Regions from separate parts of the Providencia sp. genome, predicted to be linked through region 2. Evidence: predicted binding sites of a transcription regulator. Region 2 holds the regulator's gene; each other region holds the start of a gene.
The links. Region 2 encodes PurR, which represses purine synthesis genes. Its sites were predicted from a motif close to CANGCAAACGTTTGCNTG; they were not measured.

Region 1: a site for PurR is predicted at 3,148-3,165, ahead of purM (phosphoribosylformylglycinamidine cyclo-ligase). Genes of this name have one in related genera too.
Region 3: a site for PurR is predicted at 4,517-4,534, ahead of ACTH6U_RS06065 (NCS2 family permease). Genes of this name have one in related genera too.

The regions. Positions count from the first base shown of each region.
Region 1 is NZ_JBQDNB010000009.1:97,486-103,562, reverse strand. It holds gene ppk1 (polyphosphate kinase 1) at 1-443, opposite strand, end outside; gene speG (spermidine N1-acetyltransferase) at 530-1,117, opposite strand; gene purN (phosphoribosylglycinamide formyltransferase) at 1,405-2,043, opposite strand; gene purM (phosphoribosylformylglycinamidine cyclo-ligase) at 2,043-3,083, opposite strand; gene upp (uracil phosphoribosyltransferase) at 3,434-4,060, shown strand; gene uraA (uracil permease) at 4,152-5,447, shown strand; gene hda (DnaA inactivator Hda) at 5,581-6,077, shown strand, end outside.
Region 2 is NZ_JBQDNB010000025.1:29,298-35,374, forward strand. It holds gene slyA (transcriptional regulator SlyA) at 1-57, opposite strand, end outside; gene ACTH6U_RS16565 (DUF1289 domain-containing protein) at 595-834, opposite strand; gene gloA (lactoylglutathione lyase) at 1,007-1,414, shown strand; gene rnt (ribonuclease T) at 1,540-2,190, shown strand; gene ACTH6U_RS16580 (Grx4 family monothiol glutaredoxin) at 2,268-2,615, opposite strand; gene sodB (superoxide dismutase [Fe]) at 3,281-3,859, shown strand; gene purR (HTH-type transcriptional repressor PurR) at 4,291-5,316, shown strand; gene punR (DNA-binding transcriptional activator PunR) at 5,318-6,077, opposite strand, start outside.
Region 3 is NZ_JBQDNB010000005.1:86,154-92,230, reverse strand. It holds gene pstB (phosphate ABC transporter ATP-binding protein PstB) at 1-615, shown strand, start outside; gene phoU (phosphate signaling complex protein PhoU) at 629-1,342, shown strand; gene ACTH6U_RS06080 (ABC transporter substrate-binding protein) at 1,869-2,708, shown strand; gene ACTH6U_RS06075 (amino acid ABC transporter permease) at 2,895-3,647, shown strand; gene ACTH6U_RS06070 (amino acid ABC transporter permease) at 3,649-4,401, shown strand; gene ACTH6U_RS06065 (NCS2 family permease) at 4,588-5,922, shown strand.

The DNA of each region.
Region 1 (6,077 bases), on a different contig from region 2:
TCGACTAAATCCGTATCCCGATTAATTAAAATCGGGGTAATGTGTTGACGTAAGTTTTGTCTGAAATATTGACGTACCCAAATTTGTTGGCGTGGGGATATTTGTCTTTCGTTAATTAAGAATATTTGGTTGCGAGCCATTTCAAGCAGTAAATCATTATACAAAACGTCAAACTCTTGTTCTTGTTTGGCGACTTTAGATTGGATGCGTTTAAGTAAATGACGAGAGCCACTGGCTGAGCCACGTTCTTCATTAATTAAAATCCGACGCTTCACATCGGCAAAACGGACTTTATAAAATTCATCTAAATTATTGGAATAAATGCCCAAAAAACGCATTCGCTCAATGAGAGGGTTACGCTTATCAGCGGCTTCTTGTAAAACGCGTTCGTTAAAAGCCAGCCAGCTTAACTCTTTTTCATGATAGAGACGTTCTTGGGACATTATTGCTCCGTAATACTCTAAGCGTTAATACTTATATGCCGTTGATATTAGATATCAATGTATAAATATGAATAATTTAGCTTTGATTAAACGCGCTGCTTAATGGCTGCATTTTTACTGACAACACTTTCAGGATTATCAGACTGTTGTTTCATTGCAAAATATTGGTGTTGAAAAACACACATACGAATTGCTGTATGATAGCGACCATTAACAAAAAACTCGTCAATTAATTCGCCTTCAGTATGAAAGCCTAGTTTATTATAAATATGAATAGCTTTTATATTTTCTTTATCGACGATGAGATAAAGCTTATATAAATTAAGAACAGAGAAAGCATAGTCCATCGCAAGTTTGGCTGCACGCGTTGCATAGCCTTTCCCTTGATAATGTGGAGCAATGATTATCTGAAATTCAGAGCGTCGGTGAATGTAATCGATTTCAACGAGTTCGACTAAGCCGACTTTTTCACTATCATTTTCAATGATAAAACGACGTTCGGATTGGTCATGAATATGTTTGTCGTAAAGATCGCTAAGTTCGACAAAAGCCTCATAAGGCTCTTCAAACCAGTAACGCATCACGCTGGCATTATTGTCAATTTGATGAATAAATGCTAAATCTTCACGTTCAAGTGGGCGCAACCTAAACGGATGAGCTTGCCCGGTAGTCATATAACACCTCTAATTATTTTTGGTATATGTTTATATATCGATTTTGCCGTTTTGGTAAAAACAGAAATAAACACACTGAATTAACTTCTAAGAACCATGATAAGGATACCATTTATTTGTAATAAAATAATGACTCAACGCAGAGAGTTTTTTTTCATGGCGAAGATTTATCCAGTTTAGGTGGGAAAATATTGAATAAGGTTAGAATAAAGAGAAAAAGGGCAGAAATTATTTTCGGCCCTTGATTTGATTAGCCTAGCGATTTAGCGGGTGTCGCTTAATAAAGGTCACTCGACAGCGGCACCTTGTGCAGGAAGTGGATTGCCATCTAACACCGCTTTGCCATCAATCATTGTTAATCGGTCATTCACAAACCATTGCACTACCATCGGGTAAATGTGGTGTTCTTTGGTTTTGATCCGCTCAATGACACCATTTTCAGTATCGTCTGTAAAAAGTGGGATTTTTGCTTGCAAAATGACAGGACCGCCATCAAGTTCTTCGGTGACAAAATGCACAGAAGTACCGTGTTCTTTATCGCCATTTTCAAGGGCTTTTCGGTGAGTATGCAACCCCGGATATTTAGGGAGTAAAGACGGGTGTATGTTGAGCATTTTACCCGAGAAATTTTTAACAAAATTCGATGATAAAATTCGCATAAAACCAGCAAGCACCACTAAGTCAGGTTGATATTGCGCTATTGTTTCCAGTAAAGCAGCATCGTATTCATCGCGGCTAAGATAGTTTTTAGCATTCAGACAAAGGGCGGGAATACCCGCCTCTTGTGCTCGAATAATACCGTATGCATCGCTTTGGTTGCTCACTACTGCAACAATATCAGCATTGATGGTGCCGTTATGGCAACCATCAATTAATGACTGCAAATTACTGCCACTACCGGAAATGAGGACAACAATTTTTTTCATTAGCGGATCACTACTTGCTCTTCACCTTCAGGTAATTGGCCGATGGTGCCAATCTGCCATGCTTTTTCACCTAATGCGGTGAGTAATGTTAACGCAGAGGCAACTTCGGTTTGAGGCAGAGCAATAATGATACCGACACCACAGTTAAACGTGCGATACATTTCATGTGTTGTAACTGCACCTGCTTGTTGTAACCAACTAAATACGCTCGGCCACTGCCAGCTATCGCCATCAATAATAGCTTGAGTATTATCAGGTAAAACGCGTGGAATATTTTCCCAAAAACCGCCACCTGTAATATGTGCGATAGCGTGAATATTATTTTTAGAAATCAGCTCAAGGACATTTTTCACATAAATGCGAGTTGGCATTAATAAATGATCAGCGAGTGATTTGCCCTCTAACTGAGTATTTTCTGGGTTAGTTTTGCTGACTTCTAAAATTTTGCGTACGAGAGAATAGCCATTTGAATGAGGACCACTTGATCCTAAAGCGATTAATGCATCACCCGCACTGACTTTAGTGCCATCAATAATTTCTGAGCGCTCAACGACACCAACACAGAAACCAGCAACGTCATAATCTTCACCATGATACATACCTGGCATTTCGGCAGTTTCACCACCCACTAAGGCACAACCTGATTGTTTACAGCCTTCAGCGATACCTGTGATGACGCTTGCCGCTGTATCGACGTCTAATTTGCCTGTTGCGTAGTAGTCGAGGAAGAATAGGGGCTCAGCACCTTGTACAATTAAATCGTTAACGCACATAGCGACAAGGTCAATACCAATCGAATCGTGACGCTTTAAATCCATCGCAAGACGTAATTTGGTGCCAACGCCATCGGTACCTGAAACCAAAACTGGTTCACGGTACTTCTGTGGCAGGGAACATAATGCACCAAAGCCTCCGAGTCCTCCCATGACTTCTGGGCGGCGAGTTTCTTTTACTACACCTTTAATGCGTTCAACCAATGCGTTACCTGCATCAATATCGACACCGGCATCTTTATAGCTGAGAGAGGTTTTATCAGTCACTACGGCCCCCAAGGCAATTGCATATTTAGAAAAATAAACTATCTTGATAGATATTCTAGCAGGCAACGCAAACGTTTGCGATAGCTTTGTTAATGAAAAATTATGGCAAAGACTCTTCAAGTTACCATGGTGTTAGCTACACTTAGTATTCATCCTTATAATATCGCTTAGAGATAAGCATATAAACTAGCTAATTAACTATTTGAATTAGCAGATATATTTAAAAAAACAAAATCTAACTGATTAAATTTTGACCTAAGTCAAGCGGAATCTAGTGGCATCTACCGAAAAAAGAGGTATAATCCGGCGATTTTTTTGTCCGCCAGTGTCTAAAACAGTAGGAGAAACCCATGAAGATCGTTGAGGTAAAACACCCTCTCGTTAAACATAAACTCGGCCTGATGCGAGCTCATGATATAAGTACTAAGCGTTTTCGTGAACTGGCCTCAGAGGTTGGTAGCCTACTCACTTATGAAGCAACCGCTGACCTAGAAACTGAAAAAGTAACAATAGATGGTTGGTGCGGTCCGGTAGAAGTTGAACAAATCAAAGGTAAGAAAATAACGGTAGTCCCAATTCTTCGTGCAGGTATCGGCATGATGAATGGTGTTCTAGATAGTATTCCAAGTGCACGTATCAGTGTGGTGGGTGTTTATCGTGATGAAGAAACACTAAAACCTGTCCCTTATTTCCAAAAATTAGCTTCAAATATTGATGAGCGTATGGCGCTAGTCGTTGACCCGATGTTAGCGACCGGTGGCTCTATGATTGCAACAATTGATTTGTTGAAAAAATCAGGTTGTCATGCAATTAAAATTTTGGTTCTTGTTGCTGCGCCGGAAGGTATTAAAGCACTTGAAGCCGCTCACCCAGATGTTGAATTGTATACTGCTTCTATTGATGAATATTTAAATGAAGAAGGGTATATCGTTCCGGGTCTCGGAGATGCGGGCGATAAGATATTTGGTACTAAATAATAATGAGCCGACTTAATGAGTCGGCTTTTTTTTGTTTGTTTAATTATTATTTTCTTAATTATAAAATCCATTATTAAAAGGATAAAACGAAATGACACGTCGTACGATCGGTGTTGAAGAAAGACCCCCTCTACTACAAACTATTCCACTGAGTTTACAACACCTGTTTGCTATGTTTGGGGCGACGGTTATCGTACCTATTTTGTTTGGTGTTAATCCTGCAACCATACTGTTATTTAATGGTATTGGCACATTGTTATATTTATTTATCTGTAAAGGACAAATTCCAGCTTATTTGGGTTCGAGTTTTGCTTTTATTTCACCAGTATTAATTTTGCTACCGTTAGGATATGAGCTTGCACTTGGTGGGTTTATCATCTGTGGTGTGCTGTTTTGCCTTGTTGCTTTAATTGTAAAAATTGCGGGTCGTGGTTGGATTAACGTCATGTTTCCACCTGCGGCAATGGGTGCAATTGTTGCAGTTATCGGTTTAGAGCTGGCGCAAACAGCGGCAGGAATGGCGGGTTTACTGCCAAAAGAAGGCGTGCCTGTTGAATCCTCCACGCTAATTATTTCAATTGTCACTTTATCAGTCACTATTTTGTGTGCAGTGGTTTTCCGCGGCTTTCTGGCGATTATTCCAATTTTAATCGGCGTGTTGAGCGGATATGCGTTGTCCTATTTCATGGGTATTGTTGATTTTACACCAGTTATTGAAGCGCCATGGTTTGCTTTACCGACTTTTTATACACCACGTTTTGAATGGTTTGCGATATTAACTATCTTACCTGCGGCGCTGGTTGTTATTGCGGAGCACGTGGGTCACTTAGTCGTCACCGCGAATATCATTGAACGCGATTTAATGAAAAGCCCAGGCCTGCATCGCTCAATGTTTGCTAATGGACTTTCGACAGTAATTTCAGGCTTCTTTGGATCGACACCTAATACCACTTATGGTGAAAATATCGGTGTAATGGCCATAACGAAAGTGTATAGCACATGGGTTATTGGTGGTGCTGCTGTGATTGCCATACTACTTTCTTGTGTCGGAAAATTAGCAGCGGCGATCCAGTTAGTGCCAGTTCCAGTCATGGGCGGTGTTTCTTTATTACTTTATGGTGTGATTGGTGCTTCCGGTATTCGCGTTTTAATTGACTCAAAAGTAGATTATAACAAACCACAAAATCTAATTTTAACGTCAGTTATCTTAATTATTGGGGTTAGCGGCGCGGTTATTCATATTGGACAAGCAGAACTTAAGGGAATGGCATTGGCAACAGTAGTGGGTATAGGAATGGCGTTACTGTTCCGTTTTATCACTTTTGTACGCCCTGAAAAGCAATTTGTCACTGCGGAACTTGAAGAAGTCGATACGAAGAAAAAATAAACTTTTTCTATATGAAAAGATAAAACTAATTGCCGGTGTGACGAAATACGCCGGCAATTGAAATTCTTACTGTTCATCTATCCTTGAAATTTATGGTAAACTTGTCCGCGTTAATTGATTTGCACAGTCAGAGGTGCTTCTGAACACACCATCACAGCTTTCACTGCCACTTTATCTACCCGATGATGAAACTTTCGCCAGCTTTTATGCAGGGGAAAATGATGCCTTATTATCTGCAATTAAATCAGCGATTACGCAATCTCATGGGAGCTATATTTATTATTGGTCTCGTGAAGGCGGGGGAAAGAGTCATCTGCTTCATGCAGCTTGTGCTCAATTGTCGGAGCAAGGTGTGGCTGTAGGCTATGTGCCATTAGATAAACGAGCTTATTTTGTACCTGAAGTTTTAGAGGGTATGGAACATTTATCACTGGTATGTCTTGATAACATTCAATGCATTGCTGGAGATGAAGAGTGGGAAATGGCCATTTTTAATTTCTACAATCGAATATTAGAAATCGGGCGTACTTGTCTTTTGATTACGGGTGATAGGCCGCCAAGACAAATTGATTTGGTTCTTCCTGATTTAGCGTCAAGGCTAGACTGGGGACAAATTTATAAGCTACATCC
Region 2 (6,077 bases):
CAAAGCTCTCCACATACGAACTACACGTGATAGTTCAGATCCGATTTGTGATTCCAATTTACCCTCCTTTATATAATTATAATGTATAAAAAATATACCCAACTCATATTATTTTTTAAATTATATATTAATTTCCCTTTATACTTACAACATTTTATTGATGTTATACCTAGTAAATACCTATATATAGTTACTATTAATCACTTTCTAAGTGACTTGCATCTAATTATGGTTGTTTTATTTTCATAACAAATCCAACCATACTGAAAAAGATAACCTATCAATTATCTTATTAATAAGAATAGCCTTACTCTTCTTTCGAATCTATCTATTTTAACCCTTATAGTAATTACATCTAACAATAAAAAAAGCAATAGCCAATAAATCCTTATAAAACAAAAGAATATAGTTGCTCTTAAAATTATGTTATTTACAGTTAGCTTTAATTAATCCCATAACCATTTTGAATAAATAAAATTTCATTGAAAGATTACTAAAGTAATTAATTTATATTAAATGATCAGTTATTAATTAATTTCAATGTACAATTGATATTAACTACAAAAAAAATAACTCATTACTTTGCGCAATACTTTAAAATAGTTGTTGTTGTGGAGTAACCTCATCGTCTTGCGTTACTTTTTTACTTGCTGCCCTTAGATAACGTTGGCGGCATAGACGTATAATGTTCCGCTTTTCTGCATCGGCAAATTTTAACCAGCCAAAGCGCTCATCACGAGTACGATAACAGCCTCGGCAATAGCCCTGCTCATTAGTTTGGCAAATACCACGGCATGGGCTAGGTATTTCAAAAAACTCGAGTTGTTCTGCCATCTTTATGCCCCCAATGAGAATTGTAAATGTATGATATACTCTTTAAAATCAATATATACACTGTTTGCCTAAAAAATAAACTGCAATCGTTGGATTTAACCCTATCTGCACGTTATATTATTAGTAGGTAAATCGATTCAGGTTTATGAAATGAATTTTAAGGAGTTTTTTTATGCGCTTACTTCATACCATGCTACGCGTAACTAACATGCAACGTTCTCTTGATTTTTATACTAAAGTACTTGGGATGCGTCTTCTAAGAACCAGTGAAAATGAAGAATATAAATATTCTTTAGCTTTCGTTGGCTATAGTGATGAAAGCGAAGGTGCGGTCATAGAACTCACGTATAATTGGGGTGTTGACAGTTATGATATGGGCAACGCTTATGGCCATATTGCTTTAGGTGTTGATGATGTAGCGCAAACTTGCGACAACATCCGTAAAGCTGGCGGTAATGTCACACGCGAAGCGGGCCCAGTAAAAGGCGGTACAACAATCATCGCCTTTGTTGAAGACCCTGATAACTATAAAATCGAGCTCATTGAAAATAAAAGTGCAAGCAAAGGATTAGGCCACTAAGGCTCCTATCTTTTAAATTTAGGTAGTGAATTTAACTACCTAAATTTTCTGCTGAGTTTACCTGCAAAATTTTACTGGTTTTGGCATAATATAAGCCAACCAGAAACTCTAAAATGAAAGTCCTAATGTCTGAAAAAAAAAATATGAATACCCTGGTTAGCCGTTTCAGGGGCTACTACCCTGTTGTAATCGATGTAGAAACAGGTGGATTTAACGCAAAAACAGATGGATTGTTAGAGATTGCCGCCATTACATTAAAAATGGATAAAGACGGTTGGCTAGCAATTGATGAAACTCTACATTTTCATGTTGACCCATTTGAAGGTGCAAATTTAGAACCGGCTGCTCTCGCTTTTACAGGTATTGATCCAACAAACCCTCTACGCGGTGCAGTAAGTGAATACGATGCGCTTCATGCTATTTTTAAAGTTGTGCGTAAAGGTATAAAAAATACTGATTGTAATCGCGCTATTATCGTGGCTCATAATGCAAATTTTGACCATAGCTTTGTCATGAACGCTGCTGAGCGGGCAAGTTTAAAGCGTAACCCTTTTCACCCGTTCGCTACTTTTGATACAGCAGCTTTAAGTGGATTGGTTTTCGGTCAAACTATTCTCGCGAAAGCTTGTTCCACTGCCGGTATTCCTTTTGATGGCAAACAAGCTCACGGTGCACTATATGATACGAATCGTACTGCTTTATTATTTTGCGAAATCGTGAATAAATGGAAAAAAATGGGTGGATGGCCTTTAGTCGAAGAAACTCAACAGCCCTAAATTAAAAAGCCGGATTAGCATGAACACATACTAATCCGGCTTTTACATATAAGCATTATGATAAAAAGAACAATCCGTTACTCGGCGTTCGCCTCATCAGCTGAACGATACTTATCTGCAGTTTCTTTAATCAACGTTTGAAGCTCACCACGTTGAGCCATTTCCATAATAATATCGCAACCACCGACCAATTCGCCATCAACCCACAGTTGAGGAAAAGTTGGCCAGTTTGCATATTTTGGCAACTCTGCACGAATATCTGGATTTTGCAGGATATCCACATAAGCAAATCGTTCACCACAAGAAGACAGTGCTTGTACTGCTTGTGCAGAAAAACCACAGCTCGGAAGTTTAGGAGAGCCTTTCATATATAATAAGATTGGGTTTTCTTTAATTTGGCGCTCGAGTCTTTCAATTGTCGTCATTTTTTACTTCCTTAAAACAAGGGTGCTGGTTTTGCAGTCAATCGCCAGTTCAATGCTAGATCCCACATGAACCTGCCTAGCTGACATAATATATTAGTCGGTAATAATAACCGGAATATCGAAAACGTTATACACAAAATAGTTCGAGATACATGTAGGTAGCAAACGAAAATCACCGATAGACATAAAAAATTACGGTATTTCAATAACATAACGACCAACATGTTGGTGTATCACGGGTATATTGTTTCATATAATATGCCAGTTTTATAGAGGCATTACCATAACATGCAAAAAGATAGCGCACCAATAGACTATATTGAGCCGCGCTCAAAAAATAATGCCCTCAAATTTACCTCTAGCCTATAGCAATAGATTAAATAATAAACTATTTAAATATTACTTTACTCTTTAGCCACACTAGAAAATACGTAGCCATGCATTAGACACCCGTGAATAGTACTTAGTTTTATTAATTTTATTAGCATAATAATAACACTTATTTTTTATAAGGTTTATCGTGCTATCATTAATATATTACATATCCTATAGCAATAAATAAAAATCATATTTATCAGCTATAAATGGAAGATAGTCGATGATTTCCGCTCGCATTGTGAGCAAACACCCAAGCAAGTTGATTCAAAGTAACTAAGGAGTAAGCAATGTCATTTGAACTACCCGCTCTACCATATGAAAAAGATGCTTTAGAGCCTTATATCTCATCTGAAACATTAGAGTACCACTATGGTAAGCATCACAATACCTATGTTGTTAATCTGAATAATCTGATTAAAGGCACTAACTTCGAAGGTAAATCATTAGAAGATATAATTAAAACATCTGAAGCAGGCATATTCAACAATGCTGCTCAAGTTTGGAATCATACCTTTTATTGGCACTGCCTTGCACCTAACGCAGGTGGAGAACCAACAGGTAAAGTCGCCGATGCTATCAATAAAGCGTTTGGATCTTTTGCTCAATTCAAAGAACAATTCACGGACTCTGCAATTAAAAACTTTGGTGCAGGTTGGACTTGGTTAGTGAAAAAAGCAGATGGTAGTTTAGCTATCGTCAATACTTCCAATGCAGCAACACCGGTATCTGGTGACGATAAGCCTATACTGACTGTTGATATTTGGGAACATGCTTATTACATTGACTATCGTAATGCACGCCCTAAATATTTAGAAAATTTCTGGTCTTTAGTAAACTGGAAATTTGTTGAAGAAAATTTAGCATAATTCAAATTGTTAATATGATTAAGGGCGAGTTATTTTCTCGCCCTTAATCTTTTCATCCAATGAGGATGTGAATATAATCAGAACAGATGTACCGCAAACACAATAATTACGGCTAGCGAACCTAATGCTGCAAATAATCCAAATTTAAAATCTGTATCCATGAGTTCCTCTCATCTTAAAGCAATTAAGCAAGTAAAATAACCATAATAACGATAAGGTTAATTAAGTATACACTGCCAAAATTGTAAAACCAGTGTCTATGTCACATGTTATAACATCAATTATTTCTTTCGTTTTTGAGCTAGATCAGACAAAATCGACAACAAACCGCTAATTTATTGCCAGCAATAGATCTATGCATCAATATGCAGGTAATTTTTTAACAAGAATTCTTAACAAGACCTAATGTTGGTCAGGAGTTTTCCCCACCCATGGCAACGATTAAAGATGTGGCGAAACGCGCTGGCGTCTCCACCACAACCGTATCCCATGTTATTAATAAAACGCGCTTTGTAGCTGAAGATACAAAAGCTGCAGTATGGGCTGCTATAAAAGAACTCAATTATTCACCTAGCGCGGTTGCCCGTAGTTTGAAGGTTAACCATACAAAATCAATTGGGTTGTTAGCCACATCAAGTGAAACACCTTATTTTGCTGAAGTCATTGAATCGGTAGAAAACTGTTGTTATGAAAAAGGCTACACACTGATCCTATGTAATTCCTATAATGATTATCGAAAACAATCAGCTTATTTGCAGATGTTGGCACAAAAGCGAGTGGATGGGCTATTAGTGATGTGCTCAGAGTATCCAGATACGCTTTTAAGCACTTTGGAAGATTATAGAAACATTCCTATGGTTGTGATGGACTGGGGTGCTTCTCGTGGCGACTTTACTGATAGCATTATTGATAACTCTTTCCATGGTGGTTATCTTGCTGGTCGTTATCTGATTGATAGAGGCCATCGTGATATTGGTATCATTCCTGGCTCTTTGGAACGAAATACAGGTATTGGTCGTTTAACTGGTTTCCAAAAAGCAATGGAAGAAGCGAAAATAACACTCAAAGATGAATGGGTCGTTCAAGGCGATTTTGAACCTGAGTCTGGCTATAAAGCCATGATGCAAATTCTTAGCCATAAACAGAAGCCAACTGCTGTATTTTGTGGTGGTGATATTATGGCTATGGGTGCTATCTGCGCCGCAGATGAAATGGGTTTACGTGTACCTCAAGATATTTCAATTATCGGCTACGATAATGTTCGTAATGCGCGTTATTTTACACCTGCATTAACCACAATCCATCAGCCCAAAGAGCGTTTAGGGCAAATGGCATTTTCTATGCTGCTCGATCGCATTGTCAATAAGCGCGAAGATGCTCAAACTATTGAAGTCCACCCTCGCCTTGTTGAACGTCGTTCTGTTGCCGATGGTCCATTTATCGACTACCGCCGCTAAATTAGGGTGCTAACCATTCAGCGTTGAGTGTTTCACTATCACCAAGATAATCAAGCAACCAACTCAACGCTGGAGATGTATTCTTTTCCACCCAAGTCAAACAACATGGGCTAGGAGGAAAAGGTTGAGTCAACGCTAACTCGACTAATTTATCATCCGCACACAGTGGAGCCACTCGGTGCTCAGGCATCATCCCAACACATAACCCATTAAGTACGCAAGCCACACCATTTTCCCAGTTAGGTACAACTAATCGACGCTGGTTATCCAGTGCCCACGTATCACGCTTTGGCAAATTACGAGATGTATCTTCTAAACATAAACTCGGATATGGCCGCATTTCATCATCCGTTAATTTATTATTGAGTTGTGCAAGTGGATGTTTAGGCTCTGCTACACATAACCAAGACATGAATCCCATATCACGAAAACTATAACGTTCACCAATAGGTGATGCTCTTGTAGCGCCAATAGCAACATCAACCCGACCGTCAGCAAGCGCATCCCACACACCGTTAAATACTTCAGGATGAATATAAAGTTCAATGTCAGGAAAATGTCGATAAAAATCAAGAATGAGTTGCTCAGTACGCTGTGGCTTTACGATACAATCCACTGCAATACTAAATTGACCACGCCAACCATTTGCAACTTGTTGGCACTGATGGCGTGTATCTATCATTTTTTTGATAACAGATCGGCTTTGTTTAATAAAAATGACGCCGGCCTCCGTCAATACAACGTCACGATGTCGGCGTTCA
Region 3 (6,077 bases), on a different contig from region 2:
CGTACGTTCAATAAAATGTACGAGTTATACGGTGAGCAGCGTGCAGAAGGGCAAATTTTACTGGATGGTCAAAATATTCTGACTGATAAACAAGACATTGCATTATTGCGTGCGCAGGTTGGTATGGTATTCCAAAAGCCAACGCCATTTCCAATGTCTATTTACGATAACATTGCTTTTGGTGTTCGCTTATTTGAGAAATTGTCTCGTGTTGATATGGACGAGCGTGTGCAATGGGCGCTAACGAAAGCTGCGTTGTGGAACGAAACCAAAGATAAGTTACACCAAAGTGGTTATAGCTTATCAGGTGGTCAGCAACAACGTTTATGTATTGCGCGTGGTATTGCCATTCGCCCTGAGGTTTTATTGCTTGATGAGCCTTGCTCAGCGCTTGACCCAATTTCAACGGGTCGAATCGAAGAATTAATTAGCGAATTAAAATCAGAATACACTGTTGTCATCGTGACCCACAATATGCAACAAGCAGCACGTTGTTCTGATTACACTGCATTTATGTATCTTGGTGAATTGATTGAGTTTAATCACACTGACAAAATGTTTACTACCCCAGAAATGAAACAAACTGAAGATTATATTACTGGCCGCTACGGTTGATATGGAGCCGACGATGGATACGCTGAATCACAATAAACATATATCTGGGCAGTTCAATGCTGAACTGGAACATATCCATACTGAGTTGATGACGATGGGAGGGTTGGTCGAAGAACAACTCACCAAAGCTATCACGGCAATGCATAATCAGGATGAAGCCTTAGCGCGTGAAGTTATCGAAAACGATCACAAAGTCAATATGATGGAAGTGTCTATCGATGAAGAATGCATCAAAATCATTGCTAAGCGCCAGCCCACAGCGAGCGACTTGCGTTTGATTATGGCGATTTCAAAAACTATTGCCGAGCTAGAAAGAATTGGTGATGTTGCTGATAAAATTTGCCAGACAGCATTGGAAAAATTCTCACATCAACATCAACCCTTGTTGATTAGTTTAGAGTCATTAGGGCGTCACACGATACAAATGCTTCATGATGTACTAGATGCATTTGCACGTATGGATGTGGAAGAGGCTGTACGCATTTATCGTGAAGATGAAAAAGTTGACCAAGAATACGAAGGTATTGTTCGCCAGCTCATGACTTACATGATGGAAGACCCACGCACCATCCCAAGTGTTTTGACTGCGCTATTTTGTGCGCGCTCTATTGAGCGTATTGGTGACCGTTGCCAAAATATTTGTGAGTTTATTTTTTATTATGTCAAAGGGCAGGATTTCCGCCATGTGGGTGGGGATAATTTAGAGAAGATGCTAACGAGTAAATAACTCATCATACTTTGAGCCGCAGCGGTGTTGGCTTCATTCACTAACCCTAGTCACATACTTGTGTATGCTTCTAGGGCTTAGTTTCATTTGCCGCCTTGCCACATCGCGAATTATTTAAAGTATTGAATACTTGTTATATTTCGTACTATAGCGGTGTTGGCTTCATTCACTAACCCTAGTCACATACTTATGTATGTTTCTAGGGCTTAGTTTCATACTGCTAAATTATTTAAAGCATGAGTAATGCAATTTTTTTGAAAAACGTTGAAGCTCCCCATGCTTTGAGCTGTAACTGCGTTTTTTAGAGTATTAGTCACTTATTCAATGATTCGTTTTCTTCTCGCTCAATAAGCGATCTATATGGTGTAAGCCATATTTAGGGCACCCAGTGGGTTTTGCCCTTTTTTTATTATCTTTGTTATTCCATTTAGTTATAAATATATTATCTAATATTATTTCCAGTGCTAAGCATTAATTGATAGCTTGTGATGGTCGATTTACAAAAACTTACCGTCTGAGGTGTTCAATGAAAGCTCGTATTCTTACTACCGTATTACTTACAGGTCTGGCGCTGACAGCGAATATCGCGAGTGCGGACAAATTAGATGATATTAAAAAGGCGGGAGTTGTTCGTATTTCTGTTTTTGATAGTAATCCTCCGTTTGGGTTTATTGACCCACAAACGAAAAAATTAGCAGGTTATGATATTGATATTGCCCAGGCAGTCGCTGATGATTTAGGTGTTAAATTAGAATTGCGTCCAACGAACCCTGCAAACCGTATTCCTCTGCTAAGCTCAGGCAAAGTTGACTTGATTGGTGCTAACTTCACCATCACTGATGAGCGTGCAAAACAGGTTGATTTTACTATCCCTGATTTTGCGACAGGCCAAAAATTTATCGCACGTAAAGGTGTTTTGAAAACGCCAGATGATATCAAACCACTGCGTATTGGCGCTGACAAAGGCACCGTACAGGAAGTGACTTTGCGTGAGCGTTTCCCTGATACTAAAGTCATTTCCTATGATGACACCCCGCAAGCCTTCGCAGCACTACGTAATGGTAACGTACAAGCTATCACTCAGGATGATGCGAAATTAGTTGGTTTGCTTGGTAATTTACCCGAAAAGGTAAAAGTAGATTTCGAAATCTCACCATTTAGTCTGACAAAAGAGTATCAAGCGCTGGCAACAAACAAAGGTGAAGATCGTTTGGTGGAAAGCGTAAATCAAACTCTGTTGAAATTGGAAAAAGAGGGTAAAGCGCAAGTAATTTATGACCGTTGGTTTGGTCCAGAAACGAAAGCCGCACAGCCTCGTGGTGATTTTAAATTTGCACCATTGAGCCAACAACAGCCTCAGTCATAATCAATCAACAGAATGTTTCATTCACTTAATGCAAGTTGATGTGACACATTGAGACGAAAGGTTAGATAAATAGATACCCCGCAAATGTCGCGGGGTTCTTGATTATACAGGCCATACTGTAAGTTGCATGGGTGTTAGCATCTTAAAGTATTAAGTGTATTGGTGTGAAAGAAGTAGGTATTTATTATGTTTGAGAAATTTTTTAGCGATGACTTTTGGTCTGCAAACTTACTGGCACCCCAATACCTTGAGTGGTTTGGCTATGGATTTTTACTCACAGTCTGGATCTCAGTTTGTACTATCATTGCTTCTACGCTATTAGGTTTCATCGTTGCATCTGCAAAGGATAGCCAAATAGCCCCGCTACGTTGGTTAGTGACGCTCTATATTTCCATTTTTCGTAACACACCTTTGCTCGTGCAGTTGTTTTTTTGGTATTTTGCTTCAGGTGAGATTTTGCCATCGTCGGCGATGGAGTGGCTGAATACGCCTCATACGGTGACATTACTGGGGATGACTCTTGGTTGGCCATCGTTTGAATTTTTAGCTGGATTTGTGGGTTTAACCCTATATACCGTACCTTTCATTGCAGAAGAAGTGCGCGCGGGTATTCGTGGTGTACGCCAAGGGCAAAAATATGCGGCTTTTGCTTTAGGGCTAACATCTTGGCAAGCGATGAAATTAGTCGTTCTACCACAAGCCGTAAAAATTGCCATGCCACCGCTGCTTGGCCAATATATGAATGTGGTGAAAAATTCATCACTGACAATGGCGATTGGCGTCGCTGAGCTTTCATACGTTTCTCGCCAAGTCGATAGTCAAACACTGAAAACCTTCACCGCCTTTGGCGTTGCGACGGTGCTATATATTGCCATTATCGCATTGATGGAAGCTTGGGGTCAGTGGCGTCAACAGCGTAATTTAGCGCAAGGGGTATAAAATGGACTTTTCAGTTATCGAGCAAAATTGGCAATACCTACTTTTTGGTGCTTACCCTGATGGCCCACTAGAAGGGGCAGCTTTGACGCTGGTTATTAGCATACTTGCTGGTGGCGCATCTATCATTTTAGGTACTTTAGCCGGTATCGCATTGGCAATGTTACGCGGCTTTTGGATGAATGTTTTCGCGGCTATTCTTGGCTTTTTCCGCGCTATTCCCGTTATTATGCTGATCTTCTGGACCTATTTCTTGTTACCCATTTTACTGGGAACGGAGATCCCCGGTATCACAACTGTCGTTTGTGCGCTGGCATTGATCACCTCTGCTTATTTAGCCCATGCAGTGAAAGCAGGAATATTGGCGATAGGTAAAGGGCAATGGCAAGCGGGTATGTCATTAGGGCTTAATCGCTGGCAATCGCTGTTCTATATTGTTTTACCACAGGCCTTACGCATGATGGTGCCGTCGTTTATCAACCAATGGATAGCATTAATTAAAGATACTTCTTTAGCTTATATTGTCGGGGTAGCGGAACTATCATTTTTGGCAACACAAGTTAATAACCGTGAAATGGTTTATCCTCTTGAAGTATTCCTATTTGTTGCCTTTATCTATTTTGTCATGTGTTTGAGCATTGAAATTGCAGCGAATGTGATTGCAAAGAAATTGAGTAACCAAAATGTACCACATAAGTTAGCAGCGAAACGTAAACTCCTGTTTTGGCGTAGACAAAAACTGCTCGCGTTATCCTGATTATCTTAAAATAGCGGCGTGATCGTCGCTATCTCATTCAAAAATTTATCTTTAGTTGATTATTCAAATTCATCACGTTGTATCAGTAAGTTAGGGTTTTTTTGGTCTTAAAGTTCACGCAATCGTTTTTTTTTCTCAATTTTAACGGTAGTATGAGTCGAAAAAAACTTTTTTTAGGCGCATCTAATGAGTAATCAATCTTCTGGCTCGACATCACAACAGAGCTTGTTTCAGCGTGTTTTTAAGCTACAAGAACACGGCACGACGGCGAAAACAGAGGTCGTTGCAGGCTGTACGACTTTCCTGACGATGGTATATATCGTATTTGTTAACCCACAAATTTTGTCTATTGCTGGCATGGATATCAAAGCGGTCTTTGTTACCACTTGCTTAATTGCGGCGATAGGTAGCATCTTTATGGGGATATTGGCTAATTTGCCTATTGCAGTCGCACCTGCGATGGGATTGAATGCCTTCTTCGCTTTTGTGGTTGTTGGCGCTATGGGCTACTCATGGGAAGTGGCGATGGGGGCTGTATTTTGGGGTGCCGTCGGTTTATTTATCCTCACTTTATTTCGTATTCGTTATTGGATTATTGCTAATATTCCTCTGAGTTTGCGTGTCGGTATTACCAGTGGTATTGGTTTGTTTATTGCCATGATGGGGTTGAAAAACTCCGGTATTATCGTGGCTAACCCAGATACTTTAGTATCTATCGGTAATTTAACGCATCACAATGTTTGGTTGGGCGCACTCGGCTTTTTTATTATTGCCATCTTAGCCGCTCGTAATATCCATGCTGCGGTATTGGTTTCTATTGCGGTGACAACGCTGATTGGTTTAGCGCTTGGCGATGTGAAATTTAGTGGTATTTTTTCTATGCCGCCAAGTATCACTAGTGTTGTTGGGCAAGTTGATTTTAGTGGCTCATTTGATCTCGCACTCTCCGGTGTTATTTTTTCCTTCATGTTAGTTAACCTGTTTGATTCCTCTGGCACAATGATTGGTGTAACGGATAAAGCGGGGATTACTAATGAACGCGGTACTTTCCCTCGCATGAAGCAGGCATTATATGTTGATAGTTTAAGCTCCGTTGCGGGTTCAGCAATGGGAACGTCATCCGTTACCGCTTATATTGAAAGCTCATCAGGTGTTTCTGTTGGCGGTCGTACCGGACTGACTGCGGTCGTTGTCGGCATTTTGTTCTTATTGACCATGTTTATATCACCACTAGCCGGTATGGTTCCTGCTTATGCAACCGCAGGTGCGTTGATTTATGTTGGTGTGCTGATGACATCAAGCCTAACTCGCGTGAAGTGGGATGATTTGACTGAATCTGTTCCTGCATTTATTACCGCAGTGATGATGCCATTTAGCTTCTCAATTACCGAAGGTATCGCTTTAGGCTTTATTGCTTACTGTGCCATGAAAATTGGTACTGGCCGTTGGCGTGATCTTGGTTTGTGTGTTGTTTTAGTGGCTATTTTATTTTTATTGAAAATGATACTGGTCGACGCTTAATTACCTCCTTTATTTAACGGCCTCAAATTCTGGGGCCGTTTTTCCCATTAGGGCAAAATCGCGCTATAATCAATCATGTACTGTTATGAGTTATCAAGCGGATAAAAAAAATCTACTTTAATTGCAAAGCAGTGCTTTCGCCGCTTGAGGGATTC